Regions from separate parts of the Nonomuraea sp. NPDC059007 genome, predicted to be linked through region 3. Evidence: riboswitches for the same ligand, from Rfam matches in the RefSeq annotation. Region 3 holds a riboswitch; each other region holds the start of a gene.

Region 1 (4,466 bases), on a different contig from region 3:
CGAGCACGTCCTCGACCGGTACGCCGTCGCGCTCGGCCATGGCCAGCAGGCCGGTACGCAACTGGGACGGCGGCATGGGCCGGAAGTCGTTGAACAGCGGCTCGAAGACGACCGGATACACGAACGAGGCGGCGACGGTCAGCGCGGCGGCGCCCACGGCCGCGGGCACCCACCAGCGCCGGAACCTGCGCGCCAGGCCCACCACCGCCACGATCATGATGGACAGCAGCACGACCCGGACCGCGATGTTCTTCAGCCGGTCGCCGCTCCAGCCCGCCCAGTCCTGCGTGGACAGGCCGAACTCGCGCAGCCGTACCTCGAACCACATTCCGAGCGGCCAGCGCACGACCTCGACCAGCACCGTGAGCAGCAGGACGCCCAGCAGGACCCGCAGCCACCACGGGCCCTTGAGCCGCCGGAGGACCTTCGCGCCGAGCGGCGTGGCGACCAGCAGCCCGGCGAACAGGATCGTGAGCCCGAACGACAGGTACGACGGCACGCTGGTGGCCGCGTCGAACGCCTGCGACCTGGCGATCTCGGCGGCGGAGAAGTCGCGGGCCGGATCGGGGGCGACCTGGGGCGCTCCCGGCGGCAGCGCCCGCCACGGCGTGGTGAACGCGGCGACCGCGACCACGACGGCGCCGAGCACGACGGCGGCGATCCCGGCCTGCCGCCGTATCCGCGCGGGGGCCTTGTCCCGCTGATCGGTCACTCGAGTTCCTCCCGTAGATAGGCGCGCCATCCGGCGACGAGCTCGCCGGACGGCAGGGGCACGGCCCGTTCCACGCCCAGCCGCCGCGCGTCGCGGTAGAACCTCACCAGCCTGTCCTCGCCGAAGCGCGCGGCCAGGAAGCGACACGCCAGCCAGGCCTCCTGGTAGGACTGTGCCAGCCGCGCGGCCCCGGGCGCGAACGCGTCCGCCCCGGGCAGTTTCCCGGGCACCCGTCCGGCACGTACCTCGGTGGCGAGTTCGGCCGCCGCCACGGGCACGGCCAGGCCCGCGTCCTTGTAGGCCACGTAGTCGGCGAACCCCTCGTACAGCCAGGCCGGCAGCCCGCCGGTGCCGGCGGCGACGTGAGTCAGCTCGTGGGCGAGGACGACGTCGCGTCCGGTGGGGGTGAGTTTGGCGTAGTTCTCCGGGATCACGATGACCCTGCCGTCGTGGGCGATCGCGGCCAGGCCCTCGACCGAGCCCACGCCCGCGGTCCGCGCCGCGTGTGCCGCGTTCTCGGCGAGTTCGACGCTGGGCCGTACCGGCTGCCCGAGGATCGCCGCGACGCGCGCCGCCGCCCGCTCGGCGCGCCGCTGAAGGTCGCCGCGGTCCGCTCCCGCGTCAGGAGCCCGCTCGGGGGCGCAGCCCAGCGCGAAGACCAGGAGGGCCGCGAGCGCGGCGCGACGGCTCACGACCACGGCCCTGATGGTAGCCGGACGCGCGAAGGCCCCGTCCCGGGAGGGGACGGGGCCTTTCGGTCCGGACGACTACAGACCGGGCCGGACGGCTCCCGCGAAGGACGACTTGCGCCATCCGCTGAGCCGCTCGATGCGCACCCGCTTGCCGGAACTCGGCGAGTGGACCATCTTGCCGTTGCCGACGTACATGCCGACGTGGCCTCGACCGCGGAAGAACAGCAGGTCACCCGGCTGCAGAGACTTCCACGAGATCTTCTTCTTGATGCGCGCGTACTGGCTGTGCGTCACGCGGGGGATCTTGACTCCGGCCTTCTTCCAGGCGAACTGGACGAGACCGGAGCAGTCGAAGGCGCCGGGTCCCGTTCCGCCGTAGCGGTACGGGTCGCCGATCTGCGCCCTTGCCGCGGAGACGGCCTTGCGGGCCTTGCTCTTCTGCCGGGCAGTCGTCGACTGCGTCGCCGTCTTGGCCGAGGTGGTGGTCTTGGCCGTGGTCGCCGCCTGGGCCGCCGGGGCATGGAGGGCGAACCCTCCGGCCGTCACGGTCATGGCGAGCGCCGCGCCACCGAGAACAAGACGGGGGTTGTGCAGGGAGGTAGACAGGATTTCTCCTTGGTTCTTCCACGAACGCCTACCGGGTTAGCTGACGGATTCGGGCCTGGAAGTCGCCCTACGGCACGCTGAACGCGCCGATTCACCCCTTGATCCCGGGGGAATGGGATCGGTGGTTCCCCGGCTCCGTGCCTCCTGGCTGCACGGACTCGGCAGGTCGCGGCCCCTTGTCGGACGGGGGCGACCGGCGGATCTCTATGGGTCCTCATCGAGCCCGGACGGGGCCGATGCCGGTTCGCGGCGCCATGGCTTGTTCGCCGCGACGCCAGAACGTACTCCCGGGTTCATGACCCGGCAAAGTCCTGGCAAAGCTGTAAAGATCAGATAAAGGACCCTGTCAGGACGGGAACTCCTGCTGGACAGCGGGGTCCCGTTACTCAAATGTGACCCTCCTCACACTTGGAGCTCCAGGGGTGAGTCAGGTCCCTTCCGCCCCTCCTGTCACACGCGTCACAGCGGTCAGCCGGAAGCCGGTCGGCGTGTGCCGTACCTCTTCGATCTCCTTCAGCCGCGCGGCGTGCTCGCCGCCGAGATAGCGGAAGAGGTACGGCACGCGCCGCGTCCGCCGGATCTCGAACCGGGCGGCGATGGCGTCGAGCATGTCCCCCGCGGGCGAATGATCGACGTGCGCCTCGCGCCAGCGGGTCACCGGGTCGCGCTCGGGCCCGTCGAAGCGGCCGAGCAGGGTTCCGGCGTCGTAGAACCAGGTGGCGGCGGCCTCGTCGGCCCAGTCCCAGGCGAACTCGTCCACCACGAGCAGCCCGCCCGGCTTCAGCAGCGCGGCCGCCCGGTCGAGTGCGGCCCCCAGCGGGTGCATGTGGTGCAGCGACAGTGACAGCACGATGACGTCGAACGGGTCGTCCTCATAAACCGTCAGGTCGGCGCGCTTGGCGGGCACGCCCGCCGCGAGCGCCGCGGACGGGTCGAGGTCGATGGCAGTGACGTCGTGGCCGCGCGCGATCAGCGCACCGGCCAGCGCGCCGTCGCCGCAACCGGCGTCGAGAACGCGGGCGGGAGCCGCGGGCAGCGCGGAGAGAATCCAGGTGTCCATGCCCCGATCGTGCTGCGCGCGAGCCATGCGTACCACTGCGGGTTCGGCATGAAAGGCATAAGCTCCATGCATGCTTGACGTCTGGTCGCTGAAGGTGCTGTCAGAGGTGGGCCGGCTCGGGTCGTTCTCGGCGGCGGCCGAGGCGCTTTCCATGACCCAGCCGGCCGTCTCCCGGCAGATCGCCGCGCTGGAGCGCCGGGCGGGGGTGCTGCTGTTCCACCGCCTGCCGCGCGGCGTACGGCCCACCGGCGCCGGGCAGGCCGCGCTGGAGCAGGCCGCGTACGTGCTCGACGGGATCGTGCTGCTGGAGACCCGGCTGGCCGCGCACGCGTCGGGCGAGCGGGGGCGGGTGCGCGTACAGGCCTTCCCGAGCGCCGCCACCGCGTTCGTGCCCGAGTGCTTCCGCGTCTTCGCCGCCCGCCACCCGGCGGTCGAGCTGTCCCTGACCGTCGGCGGCGGCGCGTCCGCCGTCCTCGCCGGAGAGGCCGACCTCGCGCTGGTCACCTCGTGGGACCCCGCGCCCGCCGGCCTGGACCTGGTGCCGCTGCTCGACGACGAACTGCTGGTCGCGCTGCCGGAAGGTCACCCGCTGGCGGCCGGGGAGAGCGTGCGGCTGCGCGCTCTGGCCGGGCAGGCGTGGATCGACGGCAGCCACCCCGACTGCCTCGGGCCGCTGTCGGAGCTCGCCGCGGCGCTGGGGGCGCCGCCGCGCGTCAGCCACCTGTGCGACGACTGGAACGGGCGCCAGGGGCTCGTGGCGGCGGGCGTCGGGGTGATGGTGTTCCCGTCGATCGCGGGCGGCGCGGCCCTGCGCCCGGACATCAGGCTCCTACGTCCCGAGCCCGCCCTGCCCGCGCGCCGCGTCTTCGCCGCCGTCCTGCCCGCGCCCGGCCGCTCACCGGCCGTGGAGGAGCTTCTGCGGACCATGCTCGGGTACGGCGGGCCGTAACGCCGGCCGGGGCCTCAGGGCCGGATCGCGCCCACGACGCGCCTGCCGTACGAGGAGAACTTGACGACCTTGATGACGTCACCCGTCTGGGGCGCGTGCACGATGTTGCCGTTGCCCGCGTAGATGGTGACGTGGCCGAGGCCCTCGCTGAAGATCAGGTCACCGGGGCGCAGCGCGTCGAGCGAGACCCGGCGCTTGGCCCCCCACGCCCACTGCTGCCAGGTCGTCCGCGGCAGCGAGACGCCGGCCGCCCGCCAGGAGGCCTGGGTGAAGCCCGAGCAGTCGTACCCGCGCGGACCGGTGCCGCCGTAGATGTACGGCTTGCCGACCTGCCCGAACGCGAACTTCAGCACCGCCGCCGCGTTCCCGGTGGCCGGGCCCGTGTACTTGATGCCGGTGCTGTTGGGATCGCCGGTCTTGTACGCCCCGAGCTCGCGCAGGAGCTTC
Region 2 (4,466 bases), on a different contig from region 3:
ATAGCCTCAACCTCTCGACGGCCTTTAGATCGGCTGTCCCCTCATTCTGGTACGGCACGGCGCCACATGAAACAGGGGCCACCGGGCGGTGACCCCTGAATCCATGACCCGACCACTACTTGATCTTGACCACCACGGTACGCGCGACCTTGTCGGCGAACGTCTGCTGCAGCGGCTTGTCCCACAGCTGCGAGGCGCCGTTCAGCGCGACGAAGATGTAGCCGAGCCAGCCGAGGAACGGGATGCCCGAGATCAGGTATCCGCCCCACGTCACGCCGGCCCGCTTCATCGCGATGTCGGTGGACAGCCCGCCGTGCGGCATGGTGCCGCCGGCCGGGACGATCTTGATGCCCATGACGATCTTGCCGAGCGTCTGCCCGTTCATCTTGGTCATGATCAGCTCGTAGGCGATGTAGATCGCCCCGACCAGCACACCCGAGATGAGCCCGATGACCACTGAGCCGAAGAAGCCCGAGCTGGAACCGTCGAGCGAGCTGTAGGTCGCCAGGAACAGGCCGGCCATGATCAGCGTGATCACCCAGTAGACGATGCCGAAGAGCACACCGTCGATGATTCGGGCGACCAGCCGCTGCCACCACTCGGCCAGCGGCGCGGGCGCGCCGGGCGGCTGGACGCCCACCGGCTGACCGTAGGGCTTGCCGTAGCCGGGCTGGAAGCCCTGCTGGCCGTAGCCCTGCGGCTGCTGCTGCTGACCGTATCCGGGCTGCTGCTGGCCGTAACCCGGCTGCTGGCCGTAGCCCGGCTGGGCGTACTGCTGCCCGGACGGGGCCTGCTGGCCGTAGCCAGGCTGCTGGCCGTAACCCGGCTGCGAGCCGGGCTGCTGGCCGTACTGAGGCTGCTGCTGACCGTAGCCAGGCTGGCCGTAACCCGGCTGGGAGCCGGGCTGCTGGCCGTAACCCGGCTGCGAGCCGGGCTGCTGGCCGTACTCGGGCTGCTGCTGGCCGTAGCCGGGTTGCGACTGGGCCTGCTGGCCGTAACCGGGCTGCTGGCCGTAGCCGGGCTGCTGCTGACCGTAACCCGGCTGCTGGCCGTACTCGGGCTGCTGCTGGGCCTGCTGGCCGTAGCCAGGCTGCTGGCCGTAACCCGGCTGCGAGCCGGGCTGCTGGCCGTACTGAGGCTGCTGCTGACCGTATCCCTGCTGCTGGCCGTACTGGGGCTGCTGACCGTAACCCGGCTGGGAGCCGGACTGCTGTCCGTATCCCTGCTGGCCGTAGGGGTCGCCGTCTTGGCGGTAACCCACAACGGTCACGTCCGGGTCGGGCTCGCCCTGTGCGTGGCCCGCGTTGTGCTGTCCGTATTCGGGAGTCCCGGAGTTGTCGCCGGGGTCGTCCTGTGGATACGGCGGCTGTCCGGTGCTCACCGTGTCACCTCGCTTCGAGTGTGCATGTGGCACATGTCAGGACACATGCCTTCGCTGCCCAACGTATCGACATAGGTATCTACAATCACCTTTCCCTTTGGTCGAGGTCCGAGTCAAACGACGGCAGGTGGAGCAGCATCCTGGTGTTGCCCAGGGTGTTGGGCTTGACGTGCTCCAAGTCGAGGAACTCGGCTACGCCCTCGTCATAGGAGGCGAGCAGCTCGGCGTAGACCTCGGGAGATACCGGCGTGCCCTGGATCGGGCGGAACCCATGCGCGGCGAAGAAATCTACCGCGAATGTCAGGCAGAACACCCGCCGCAGCCCGAGTTCGCGGGCCGTTCCGATCAAAGCGGTAACGATTTGGCCCCCAACTCCGAGACCGCGGGCGTCGGGATCGACGGCCACGGTGCGAATCTCGGCGAGGTCCTCCCACAACACGTGCAGGGCACCGCATCCGACGACCTGCCCGCCACGCTCAGCCACCCAGAACTCCTGGACGTCCTCGTAAAGAGTGACCGTGGCCTTTTCCAGCAGGCGCGGCCCGGCTCCGGCATAAGTGTCGACCAGGCGCCTGATCGTCCGGACATCCGGCGTGCGAGCCCGCCTCACGACGACCTCGATGTCGGGTACCGCCCGTTCGGCGACCTGTTCCATGGCACTTCAGAGTACAGACGCAATTACGGCTGCCCCCTATTTGCCCGCCTACTTCCTCAACCATCTCACCCAGTGGACGAGCATGCCCGACAACAGCCATCGCCCCCTCAACCACCAGGCGAATAGCCGGTGACGAGCAATGACTCCCCCGGTGACACCGAACCTCACGTACGTCCCATGCACCCGCAAAGTGCGCATAAAGTCGCTCCTGTACGGCGGAGCACGTGATCCCCCCGTGACACTTCGGTTGTGAAACCTCAACAGACTTGGCAGTTCTGGTTGAGCACGAACCTGGAGTGCACTAGTGTCCAGCGTCGATGTCACCCGCGTTCTTACGCGCGGCGGCACGCCTAATCCCCTCCCCTGGGGAGCCGGGGACCCGCCAGTGGCCGCAGGCCATCCCGGGGTGAATCCGAGCCACGGCTCGGTAGGGCTGCTCCGGCCCGAACCCGTCAGCTAACCCGGTAGGCGGCCATGAGAGGAGCTGGTTGGTGAAGCGCACGCGTAACCGTGAGGGGAAGCCCGCGGGCAAGCATGCCCGCCCTCCCGAACCAGGCATCAAGAAGCGGCTGGTCGTCCTGACGGCAGCCGTAGCCGCGGTGACGTTCACCGTCACGCCTCTCGGTTCCGCCGCCGCCGATCCGAAGCCGTCGCTCAAGCAACTGTCGGAGCAGGCCGAGAAGCTCCACACGGAGATCGAGACGCTCAGCGAGCAGTTCAACGGCCAGCGTGTGAAACTCAGGGACGCCCAGAAGGCCGTCGACGCCGCCAAGAAGACGCTGGCCTCCAGCGAGGCCGATCTCGCCACCAAGCGCCAGCGGGCGGGCATGCTCGCCCAGAGCGAGTACATGATGGGCGGCTTCAGCCGCGCCCTCGCCTTCGCCGCCTCCGACGACCCCGAGCTCTTCCTCGACCGCGCCGCGACCAGCTTCGCGCTGGAGCAGCAGCAGGGCGAGGAGGTCAACCAGGTCACCCGCGCCAGGGAACTGGCCGAGAAGGCGCAGTCCGAGGCGAAGACCCGCATCGACAAGGTCACCGAGATCGTCGAGGACCTGGACGCCCGACGCGACAAGATCAGCAAGCTGGTCAAGAAGGTCGAGAGCGACCTGTTCCAGCGGGCCATCGGCGAGGCCGGGCGGCCGGGCACCCGCGCGGTGCGGGTCAGCCTGCCGATCGCCGGCTCCGGCAAGGCGGCCGAGGCGGCCAGGTGGGCGCTGACGCAGCAGCTCAAGCCGTACGTGTGGGGCGCCGAGGGTCCCAGCTCCTACGACTGCTCGGGCCTGGTCATGGCGGCCTACCAGCGGGTCGGCATCTCGCTGCCGCACTACACCGGCGACCAGTGGACGGCCGGCACCCGCATCTCCCGCGAGGAGCTGCGCCCCGGTGACCTGGTGTTCTTCTACAGCGACCTGCACCACGTCGGCATCTACGTCGGCGGCGGCATGATGGTGCACGCGCCGCAGACCGGCGACGTCGTGCGCCTGGCGTCGATCTCCCGCCGCCCGTGGGCGGGCGCGGTCCGCATCGCGAACTGACCCCGCCAAAGAGACGGAACCAGGACCCCACGCCAGCCAAAACCGACCCCGCCGGGCGAACCGGCGGGGTCGAGTCTCGGTCCTGCTAGATCAGCTGGCGGCGTGCCGCCCAGGCCACCGCCTCGATGGCGGTGGCCACACCGATCCTGTCGCATATCCCTCGCAAACGGCGGCGTACCGTGCGTCCGCTGATCTCCAGCCGGCGCCCTACCCGATCGACCGTGACTCCCTTGGCCAGCTCGGCGAGCAAGGCTAAATCGGCGTGGCTCAGCTCAACGCCCTCGGTGAGCACATCCATCGGGAGCCCTCCCCCCAACAGCAGAACTCGCAGACGTATCGGACCGCGCAACGCGCTCGTCCCGCAGACGGTAAACGCATTCAGGAAAGGTCGTCAAGCTCGACAATTGCCCAGCTTGACCAGCTGTATTGACATGATCAAATCTATGTGAACTACTCGCCATATGTCGTCACACTTCGGGGCACGATGAGCGATCTCACTGATCCTTACAACGCCCCTCGGTCACCGACACTGACCCCCGCCGACGTGCTGGGATTCGATCCGTTCGATCCCGGGTTCCGGCGTGACCCGTACGGAAAGTACCGGGAGCTTCGCGAGCGTGGCGATTTATTTCATACCCGCGGCGGTTTGGTGGTAGCCACATCACACGAGCACGTCTCGGCCATGCTGCGCGACCCCCGCTTCGGCCACGGGCACGTCCCGGCGGACACCGATGACCCCGACCGGCCACAGGTGTCGTTCCTGCGTCTCGACCCGCCCGACCACACGCGGCTGCGGGCTCTGGTCAGCCGGGCGTTCACGCCCCGCATGCTCGAACGGCTGCGCCCCAGGGTCGAGGCGATCACCGCGGAGCTGATCGGCGCCATGGGCGGGGAG
Region 3 (4,466 bases):
AGTCGGCCTTGCGGTTCTGCATGCCGTACTGGCCGAGGTCGGTGAAGAACTGGGGCCGGGCGGCCATGAGGCCCATGGCGCCCTCGTCGATCCCCACCACGTCCGCGGCACCGCTGCCCGCCTGGAGGCGCTGGAGGAGCTGGGGGAGGTAGACGTCCTCGAAGCGGTCGGTCAGGTTCTGGTACTTGACCTGGATGTCCGGGTGGGCGGCGTTCCAGGCTTCGACCGCCTTGTCGTAGCCGAAGTTCTCACCGCCGCCGAAGGTGTGGACGGTGATCGTAACGGGTTCCGCCTTGGCTTGGGCCGAGGATTGGGGCTGGGGGGTGGAGGTGGTTCCGCAGGCGGCCAGAGCGGCGGTCATGACCGCGGCGGTGGCCAGACGCGTGTGCTTCATTTGTGCCCCTTGGGGGTGGGGTGGGGGATATGGGAGCGCTCTGGGAGCGCTCCCATGCAGAGTGCATCAGGGCGCTGGCCCCGTCAACGAGGCGACGCGCAACCGTTACATTCCGCTTGTCCTGCGGGCCCTTTATCGGACTTCAGGCCACGAACCGCCCATAGGCCATCCTGGGAGCGCTCCCGTGGCTCTCTCTCCCATGCGACCGGAGCAACCTCGCCACCCCCGATCGACCCCACCGCCCGATCGGCCCCACTGCGCGGTGGCGCCCGGGATGCCCGGATGGCCCCCGAGGTGGCTGACTGGCCTGAGGCGCCCAGATGGCCTGGGGTGATCGGGTGGTCCAAGGTGCCCCGGTCTGCGTGCAGCCAGGGCTGGCCGATTCGGGCGGGGGCGCGTCAGTGAGCTGGCTCGGGCTGGCCGGTCCCGGCTGAAGGCGGCCAGGTAGCCGGGCCGGCCGATTGGGTGCGCGGCTCGCCTCGTGGGTGACCAGGCAGCCGGTAGGCCAGGCGGCTTGGCAGGTAGCCCGGCCTGCCGCGTGGCTGGGTGGTCAGCGATCCGGTTGTTGTGCGGGCGTGTGCTGCCAAGGGGAGGGAAATGTGATGGCGGCTGTGGCTATTGGGGTTACTGGTGTTTGTGTGATTAAGCAGGTGCTTATCACGAAGAAATAACGGGATGGGAGATCTATTTGAGGTGAAAGGGAGATCTATTTGGCGGGAGCCGTATCGGCGGGAAAGTCGTAATGGACGCCGGTGAGGGCTTCTGAGACGGACCACAGGCGGGCGGCGACGGCGCGGTCCTTGGAGGCGGGGGAAGAGTCGATGGGGGTCGGGTAGCCGCGTGAGCCGAAGCGGCCGTCGGGGCCGACGTAGGTGCCGCCGGCCAGGCCGCGTTCGGTGGCGGCGTACAGAAGCGGCAGGGCGCCGCGTTCGGCGCTCTGGGCGAACAGCACGTTCCCCAGCCGGGAGCCGAACTCCAGGATCGGGTTGCCCTCCATGCGCGGGCCGACGGCCTGGAGGTTGGTGGCGGCGTAGCCGGGGTGGGCGGCGACACTGGTCAGGGCGCCGGCGGCGCGGCGCTGCAACTCGTAGGCGAACAGCAGGTTGGCCAGCTTGGACTGCCCGTAGGCGGCCCACTTGCGGTAGGAGCGTTCGCCCTGGAGGTCGTCGAAGTCGATGTGGCCCCCCTTGTGCAGGCCGCTGCTGACCGTCACCACGCGGGGGTCGGGACGCTCAAGCAGCCGGGGCAGCAACAGGCCGGTGAGCGCGAAGTGTCCGAGGTGGTTGGTCCCGAACTGCATCTCGAACCCGTCCACGGTCTGCCGGTACGGCAGCGCCATCACGCCCGCGTTGTTGACCAGCACGTCGAGCCCGCCGGTGTACGCGGCGGCGAACGCGCGGACCGAAGCCAGATCGGCCAGGTCAAGTTGCCTGACCTCGATCGAGGCGTGGGGAGCCGCCTTCTTCATCAGCTGGGCGGCGGCCTCGCCCTTGGCGACGTCCCGGCAGGCCAGCACGGTGGCGGCGCCGCGCCTGGCCAGCTCACCCGCGGCGATCATCCCGATGCCGCTGTTGGCTCCCGTCACCACGGCCGCCAGGCCTGACAGGTCGCCGATGTCCGCTGCGGTCCATCCCATGACCCCTCCAAACGTGATCACCGTCACCCTAACCCGCCCACTCCCTCCCCGGTCACCAGACAACGCCGGGGTGGGGCTTGGGGTCCCGGGGGAGCAGACAACGCCGGGGTGGGGCTTGGGGTCCCGGGGGGACGTGGATTGCGAGCCGGGGTTGCGGGCCGGGGCTTCGCGGGCCGGCGTGGCCGAGGGAGGGGGCCGGCGGGGCGTCGTGGCGGTGGGGACCCCGTCCGACGTGCGCGGCGCCCGGCGATCGGCGCCCGCCCACAGCGGTGGGAGGCGGGGGCGGCGGCTTGCCGTAACGGAAGGGCGGGGGGTAGCGGGAAGGGGCGGCGGCGGCGCGGGTGAGGGAGCGTGCGGGAGCGGAGGGGAGCGCGCGGTGAGGTGGGGGCGTGCAGGAGCAGAGGAGAGCGCGCGGCGGGGTGGGGTTGGGAATGGGAACGGCGCGCCCGGGGGGAGGGGGCGCGCCGTTCCTGGGGAGGGGAGAGGGGGAGAGGGGGAAGTCAGGCGGAGTAGTCGGGGTAGCCGTAGCCGACGACCTGGGAGGCGGGGCGGATGCGCTCCTCGACCTTGCCGTTGCCGGTGTTGCCCTCGACGGTGGTGATGGTGCCGTTGCCGTTGTCCTTGATGACGAACCCGACGTGGTTGATGGCGTCGAGGCTCTTGCTGCCGCTCCACGCGAAGAAGACGACGGCTCCGGGCTTCGCGCTGGCGCCCCAGCGGTTGTTGTTCTTGAACCACTTGGCGTGGGTGACGGTGTAGGCGTCCCAGCCGACGGTGGTGCGGGCGCCGGTCTCCTCGCCGACCCAGCTGACGAACATGGCGCACCATGCGGCGTTCAGGTAGGCCTGGCGGTTGCCGCCGTCGCGCTTGACGGTCTCGGCGGCGCGGGGGGAGGACATGTACCACTTCTGGAACTTGGTGCCGCCGCCCCTGGAGTCCTCGCGGGTGCCGATCTGCTTCTTGGCCAGCGAGAGGACCTGGGCCGCGGTGGGCTTGGGCCGGTCGCTGCCGGCCTTCTTGCCGGGCTCGGCCTGGACGACGGTCTCCGGGACGCCCTTCGCGGCGGCGGACGCGGCGTGCGTCTCGGCCTGGGCGGGGTGGGTCGCGAACGCCGCGGTGGCGGCGATGGTCACGCCGAGCGCGGCGCGGGTGAGGTCGATCTTGGGGGCACGGGTAAGACGATGCTTCGCCATCGGGTGGGGTGACTCCTTGCTTCCATGCCGCTTACCGGGTTAGCTGACGGGTTCGGGCTTGGAAGCTGCCCTACGGCGCGAGGCGCCGATTCACCCCAAAGGACCTGGGTCCCCGGTTCCGCGAGGGTGCGGATTCAGCGGTCACAGGCAAAGCCTGTGATGTGTGTGCGATGGTCTGGCAACGAACGGGTAGCCCGGACGTATGCCTTGGATGACCTGAAGGTAATACATGGGGCAAGGGGATTACAAACTCATAAATGACCATCCAAGGCTTGGTGCGGCCAAAAGGCCGCACCAGCCGGTCATCCCATCCAGTTAAAATTTGCCGGATCAGGTCCCAGACGGGTGCCGTTGTTGAGGGCTCCTATGGCAGCCATGTCCTCAGGGTCGAGCGTGAAGCCGAAGACCTGGATGTTCTCTTTGATCCGCGCCGGTGTGACCGACTTGGGGATCACCACGTTGCCGAGCTGGATGTGCCAGCGGAGCACGATCTGGGCGGGCGATTTGCCGTGTTTTCCGGCCAATGTGGCGAGGGCGGGGTCGTTCAGCAGGCCCTTGCCCTGGCCCAGCGGGCTCCACGCCTCGGTGAGGATTCCGTTGGCCTCGTGGAAGGCGCGCAGGGCGATCTGGGGGAAGTTCGGGTGCAGTTCGATCTGGTTGATCGAGGGGGTGATCTCGGCCTCGTCGATGAGCCTGGTGAGGTGCTCCACGCCGAAGTTCGATACGCCGATCGCGCGCGCCCGGCCGTTTCGGTAGATCTTTTCCAGGGACTTCCATGCCTGGACGTACTTGTCCTGATCCGGAACCGGCCAGTGGATGAGGTAAAGGTCGATGTAGTCGAGGCCCAGACGGGCCAGGCTCTCCTCGAAGGCCTCCTCGGCGCGGCTGTGGTCGGCGTTCCAGAGCTTGGTCGTGATGAACACCTTCTCCCGTGGCAGCCCCGACTCCCGGAAGGCGCGGCCGACCCCTTCCTCGTTGTAGTAGAGCCTGGCGGTGTCGATATGGCGGTATCCCGCCTGAAACGCGGTGGCGACCGCGCGTTCGGCCTCGTCATCGGGCACCTGCCAGACGCCGAAGCCGAGCTGCGGGATCTGCACACCGTCGGTGTTGAGCAGCAGCGAGTTCATGCGACCCATTGTTCATATGGCGTTCCCTGCGGCTTAAGGCGACCGGGCTAGCTTGAACCCGTCGTGAAGAAGCAATGGGCTTGGGTGGAATCGCCGCTCCAGATGCTCTGCGCCGT
Region 4 (4,466 bases), on a different contig from region 3:
CCGGTGCACCCCGCCGGGGAAGGCGATCTCGCGCTCGTGGGACAGGTGGCTCGCGGCCTTCAGCGTGTCCTGGACGTCGATGCCGCCCGGGGCGTCGACCTCGTAGACGAAGCGGCGCGGGACGGCGTTGTCGATGTCCATCCGCGTGCTGGTCCCGACGAAGGCGGACGGCCGGGACTTGAGCACGTGGTCGGACAGGTTCGTCATCGACGGGTCGCGCGGCAGCAGTCCCCGCTCGAAGATCTCGTCGGGAGACCTGTCCTCGGCGCGGTAGACCGGCGGGCGGTCCCGCCGCCAGATCGGGTACGGCGTGATGGACGAGACGTCCACGCTCTTGTCGGCCGCCGACTCAAGGTGGTTGCCGGGGCCGCGCACGGGCGTCGGCGGCCGCTTGCCGGGCGGGATCGCGCCGGACCCCGTCTTGGAGGCCGGCTTGCGCAGCAGCGCGGACGCGCGTCCGAACAGGCGCAGCGCGCTGCGTTCCAGCAGTTCGACCATCCGGCGGATGATCTCCCGCGCGGCCGTCCTGGCGCCGCCCACGACGGGACCCACGGCGGCGAGCGAGGCGCCGGCGGTGGGGCCCGAGGCGGCGACCAGCCGCGCCAGGTGCAGGGCGAGCCGCATGAGCAGGACGATCAGCGCCACCTTCATGGCCAGCACGATCATCGCGGAGATCTGTAACGCGCCGCCGATGAGCAGCGCGGCGGTGACCGCGTCGCCGGTGCGGGCGGAGGTGTCGCGCCACTCGCCGTCGAACGCCCGCACGCCTTCGCCCTCGTTGCGCGCGGTGGTCTGGGCGGCGTGCGTGGCCGCGGCCGAGGAGACGCGCACCGCCGTCATCGCGAAGGAGATCCACTGGGTACCGGCCGCGTGCAGCCGGTCCTCGTCGACGAGCGGCCACGAGACGACGATGTTGAGCAGCATGGCCAGCCCCGGTGGTGGCTGCAGCGCCACGGTGCCCCTCCTTGCCCGGTGATCACATCCGAGGGGTCACACTACTGGGGCGCGCTCACTGCATGGAGATGTGCGGGTGGTCGAAGTGGTTCTCGGTGATGCTGCCGCGGTCGCTCATCGCCCGCCATCCCGACCCCATGTTGATGCGCTGCTTCCAGATCACGTACTTCACGCCGAAGCGGTTCTTGTTCTTGATCGCCCAGGCCGCGATCTGGTCGCCGAGCGCCTGGTTGGCGGCGGTGGGCATGGAGCCGCCGGTGCTCATCATGAAGTCGCAGGCCCGGCCGAGCGGGTGCTCGCCGCCGCCGCCCGAGCGGTAGCAGCCGACCTCGAAGGGCAGGTTGAAGGTCTTTTTGATCTCGTCGCGGATGATCCGCATCCGTGAGGTGATGTTGTCGGAGCCGGAGGGCAGCTCGGGGGCCCAGGATCCGTCGTTGCGCTTGCCGGTGCCGTACGGCATGAGGTCCTGGAGCTTGTCCTTGATGTCCTTGATGACGCCTTCGGCCTCGTCGCGCTCCTTGGCCACCTCGTCCGCCTGTCCGGCGATCTGGGTGGTGAGCGCGGCGGCCGCGTCCGCGGCCTTCTTCTTCTCGTCGCGGGCGGCGGCGACGCCCGCGATGACCGCCTGCTCCTCGTCGGTGAGCTGCTCCAGTACGGCCGCGCCCGGCGCGTCAGGCGTGTACAGGAAGCCGGGCAGCGTGCCGCCGCTGCCCTGGTAGCGCAGCTGGGCGATCTCGGCCACCCGCCGCTCGGCCTCGACCAGCGCCGTCTCGGCGGTGGCCAGGCGCGCCTGGGCGGACTTCTCCGCCTCCTTCGCCTTGGCGAGTGCCACGCGCTTGCCGTTGTAACTCTCGATGAGCTTGTCGACCTGGGTGTTGAGCTTCTTCAGCTCGGCCCGCAGCTGCTTCTCGCCCGGCTTGGGCGCGGCGTGCGCGCTCGCCGGGGTGAACGCCACAGCTGCGGCGGTGATGAGACCGATGGCCAAAGTCGCGGGGGACGCAACCGCCACGTGGGGGATTCCTCTCCATCTGCCGGCCGGGTTAGCTGACGGGTTCGGGCTGGGAGATGCCCTACCACCGAAGTGGATTCACCCCAGGTGAGGCTGGGTCCCCGGCTCCCGGGCAACACGCCCGGGATTAGGCGGCAACGGCTGTGACAACCGGTGCGTGAGGGATATTAGTAGTAAATGGCGGGCAATGCGACTTCAAGTGGAAACCAATTAGTGATCTACCTGTGATCGAAGCAGGCGTGCGGCCTCCTCGGGCAGCACGTCGTTGACGAAGGCCCCCATCGCCGACTCCGACCCCGCCAGGTACTTGAGCTTGCCGGGCGCGCGCCTGATCGAGAACAGCTCCAGGTGCAGATGTCCCAGCTCACGCAGGTACCGCACCGGCGCCTGGTGCCACGCCGAGATGTACGGCATGGCCACCCCGAAGATTCCGTCCAGCGCCCGCAGCACCGAGGTGTAGAGCGGCGCGAAGGCCGCCCGCTCCGCCTCGGTCAGCGCCGCGAGGTCCGGCACCTGACGATGCGGGTAGACATGCACCTCGTACGGCCAGCGCGCCGCGGCCGGGACGAAGGCGGTCCACAACTCGTTGGCCGCCACGACCCGCTCCCCGGCCCGTTCGGCGGCCAGCACGTCCGCGAACAGCCCCGGCCGCCGCTGCGCCGCCGCGAGCTGAAGCTTGGTCCGCGGCGTCACGTACGGGTAGGCGTAGATCTGCCCGTGCGGGTGGGGCAGCGTGATCCCGATCTCCTCGCCCCGGTTCTCGAAGACGAAGACCTGCTCCACGCCCTCGATCGCGGACAACTCGGCGGTGCGGTCCGCCCACGCCTCCATGACCAGCTCGACCTGCGCGTCGCTCAGCCGTGAGAACGACGAGGAGTGCTCGGAGGTGAAGCACACCACCTCACACCGCCCCGCACCCGGCCGCACCTCACTCAAGCCGCCCACATCGTGATAAGTCCCAAAATTTCCGCTGAAAGATGGGAAGCGGTTCTCGAACACCACCACGTCATAGTCGTGCGCCGGGATCTCCGAGGCCCGCGTGTCGGACGACGGGCACAGCGGGCACTCGTCGGCGGGCGGCAGGAACGTCCGCGTCTGCCGGTGCCCCGCGATCGCGATCCACTCCTCGGTCAGCGGGTCGTAGCGAAGTTCCGAGGCGAGTGGCCGGGGGTCGAGCGGACGCCGGTCCACCGCACCGCGGTCGGCGTCGTCGCGCCGGTCGAAGTAGATCAGCTCTCGCCCGTCGGCCAGGTGGGTGATGGTGCGCTTCACTGCGTGCCCTCCGCGATGATCAGTTCCCCGACGCGCTCGGCCAGCTCGGCGCGCGCCTCGGCGGGCAGACCCTGGTCGCTGATGACGACGTCGGCCTCTGCCAGGTCGGCGATCGTGCTGATGCCGACGGTGTTCCACTTGGTGTGGTCGGCCGGCACGACCAGGCGGTGGGCGGCGGCCACCAGCTCCCGGTCGGTCTCCGACTCCAGCAGGTTCGGCGTGGTGAACCCGGCGCGCGCGCTCATCCCGTGCACGCCCAGGAACAGCGTGTCCACGTGCAGGCGGCGGATCGCGGCGACGGCGACGGGACCGACCAGCGCGTCGGAGGGCGTGCGGACGCCGCCGGTGAGCACCACCGTGCGGTCGGCGCGCGGAGCGCGGTGGAAGACGTCGGCGACCGGGACCGAGTTCGTGATGACGGTGAGGTCGGGCACCGAGACCAGGTGGTGGGCCAGCGCCCACGTGGTGGTGCCCGCCGACAGGGCGACCGCGGTGCCCGGCCCGACCAGCTCGGCGGCGCGGCGCGCGATCGCCTCCTTCTCCTGCTGCTGGCGGGCGGACTTGGCGGTGAAGCCCGGCTCTTCCGTGGAGCCGGGGCCGAGTGTGGTCGCGCCGCCGTGCACCTTCTCCAGCAGGCCGCGCTCGGCCAGCGACTCCAGATCGCGCCGCACGGTCATGTCGGAGACGCCGAGCTCGCGCACGAGGTCGGCCACGCGGACGCCGCCGCTGGCCCGGACCCGTTCGAGGATCGTCTGTTGCCGCTGCTGTGCGAGCACACGCCCTCCTTCCAACAAGTTCAAACAGATTATGACATGAACATGTTGAAGAATGTGAGGTCGCTTGCCGGGGGGCCTGGTGTGGGATACGCATGCCGTACTGGAAAAGGCCCGCTCAAAGGAGGACGACGGATGGCAAGGCGCGCCCGCAAGTCCCGAGCACGCAAGAAGAAGAAGGCCAACCACGGCAAGCGCCCCGCGTCGCGCTGACGGTCACCCGGCCGCGGTGAGCTCCTTCACGGCGGCCGAAACCGCCCGGTGGAACGTCGGGTAGGCGTAGATCATCTCGTCGAGCCTGGTGAGCGGGACGCGGGCGTGCACCGCCAGCGTCAGCAGACCCAGGACCTCGCCCCCGGGCGGCGCCGCCACGGTCGCGCCGACCAGGACGCCGTCGGCCGCCACCAGCTTGACCAGCCCCTCGGCCTGGGCGATGTAGCCGCGCGTGCCCAGATCGC

The links. Region 3 has a riboswitch for cyclic di-AMP ahead of ACFWY5_RS24795 (CHAP domain-containing protein). Riboswitches for the same ligand answer to the same signal wherever they lie in the genome.
Region 1: another riboswitch for cyclic di-AMP. It lies ahead of ACFWY5_RS10010 (C40 family peptidase); the one in region 3 lies ahead of ACFWY5_RS24795 (CHAP domain-containing protein).
Region 2: another riboswitch for cyclic di-AMP. It lies ahead of ACFWY5_RS44365 (NlpC/P60 family protein); the one in region 3 lies ahead of ACFWY5_RS24795 (CHAP domain-containing protein).
Region 4: another riboswitch for cyclic di-AMP. It lies ahead of ACFWY5_RS55620 (coiled-coil domain-containing protein); the one in region 3 lies ahead of ACFWY5_RS24795 (CHAP domain-containing protein).

Annotation. Positions count from the first base shown of each region.
Region 1 covers NZ_JBHYJD010000005.1:149,963-154,428, forward strand. Annotated here, with positions in the region: gene ACFWY5_RS10000 (M48 family metallopeptidase) at 1-712, opposite strand, end outside; gene ACFWY5_RS10005 (hypothetical protein) at 709-1,410, opposite strand; gene ACFWY5_RS10010 (C40 family peptidase) at 1,480-1,956, opposite strand; cyclic di-AMP (ydaO/yuaA leader) riboswitch at 2,021-2,184, opposite strand; gene ACFWY5_RS10015 (class I SAM-dependent methyltransferase) at 2,438-3,070, opposite strand; gene ACFWY5_RS10020 (LysR family transcriptional regulator) at 3,141-4,019, shown strand; gene ACFWY5_RS10025 (NlpC/P60 family protein) at 4,034-4,466, opposite strand, start outside.
Region 2 covers NZ_JBHYJD010000042.1:84,085-88,550, reverse strand. Annotated here, with positions in the region: gene ACFWY5_RS44380 (RDD family protein) at 1-2, opposite strand, end outside; gene ACFWY5_RS44375 (RDD family protein) at 116-1,381, opposite strand; gene ACFWY5_RS44370 (amino-acid N-acetyltransferase) at 1,467-2,036, opposite strand; cyclic di-AMP (ydaO/yuaA leader) riboswitch at 2,374-2,522, shown strand; gene ACFWY5_RS44365 (NlpC/P60 family protein) at 2,528-3,571, shown strand; gene ACFWY5_RS44360 (LuxR C-terminal-related transcriptional regulator) at 3,657-3,869, opposite strand; gene ACFWY5_RS44355 (cytochrome P450) at 4,221-4,466, shown strand, end outside.
Region 3 covers NZ_JBHYJD010000014.1:223,097-227,562, reverse strand. Annotated here, with positions in the region: gene ACFWY5_RS24805 (ABC transporter substrate-binding protein) at 1-394, opposite strand, end outside; gene ACFWY5_RS24800 (oxidoreductase) at 1,101-2,030, opposite strand; gene ACFWY5_RS24795 (CHAP domain-containing protein) at 2,531-3,223, opposite strand; cyclic di-AMP (ydaO/yuaA leader) riboswitch at 3,237-3,373, opposite strand; gene ACFWY5_RS24790 (aldo/keto reductase) at 3,526-4,350, opposite strand; gene ACFWY5_RS24785 (hypothetical protein) at 4,435-4,466, shown strand, end outside.
Region 4 covers NZ_JBHYJD010000084.1:17,646-22,111, forward strand. Annotated here, with positions in the region: gene ACFWY5_RS55615 (hypothetical protein) at 1-954, opposite strand, end outside; gene ACFWY5_RS55620 (coiled-coil domain-containing protein) at 1,010-1,963, opposite strand; cyclic di-AMP (ydaO/yuaA leader) riboswitch at 1,970-2,107, opposite strand; gene galT (galactose-1-phosphate uridylyltransferase) at 2,174-3,235, opposite strand; gene ACFWY5_RS55630 (DeoR/GlpR family DNA-binding transcription regulator) at 3,232-4,011, opposite strand; gene ACFWY5_RS55635 (50S ribosomal protein bL37) at 4,144-4,221, shown strand; gene ACFWY5_RS55640 (dihydrolipoyl dehydrogenase family protein) at 4,225-4,466, opposite strand, start outside.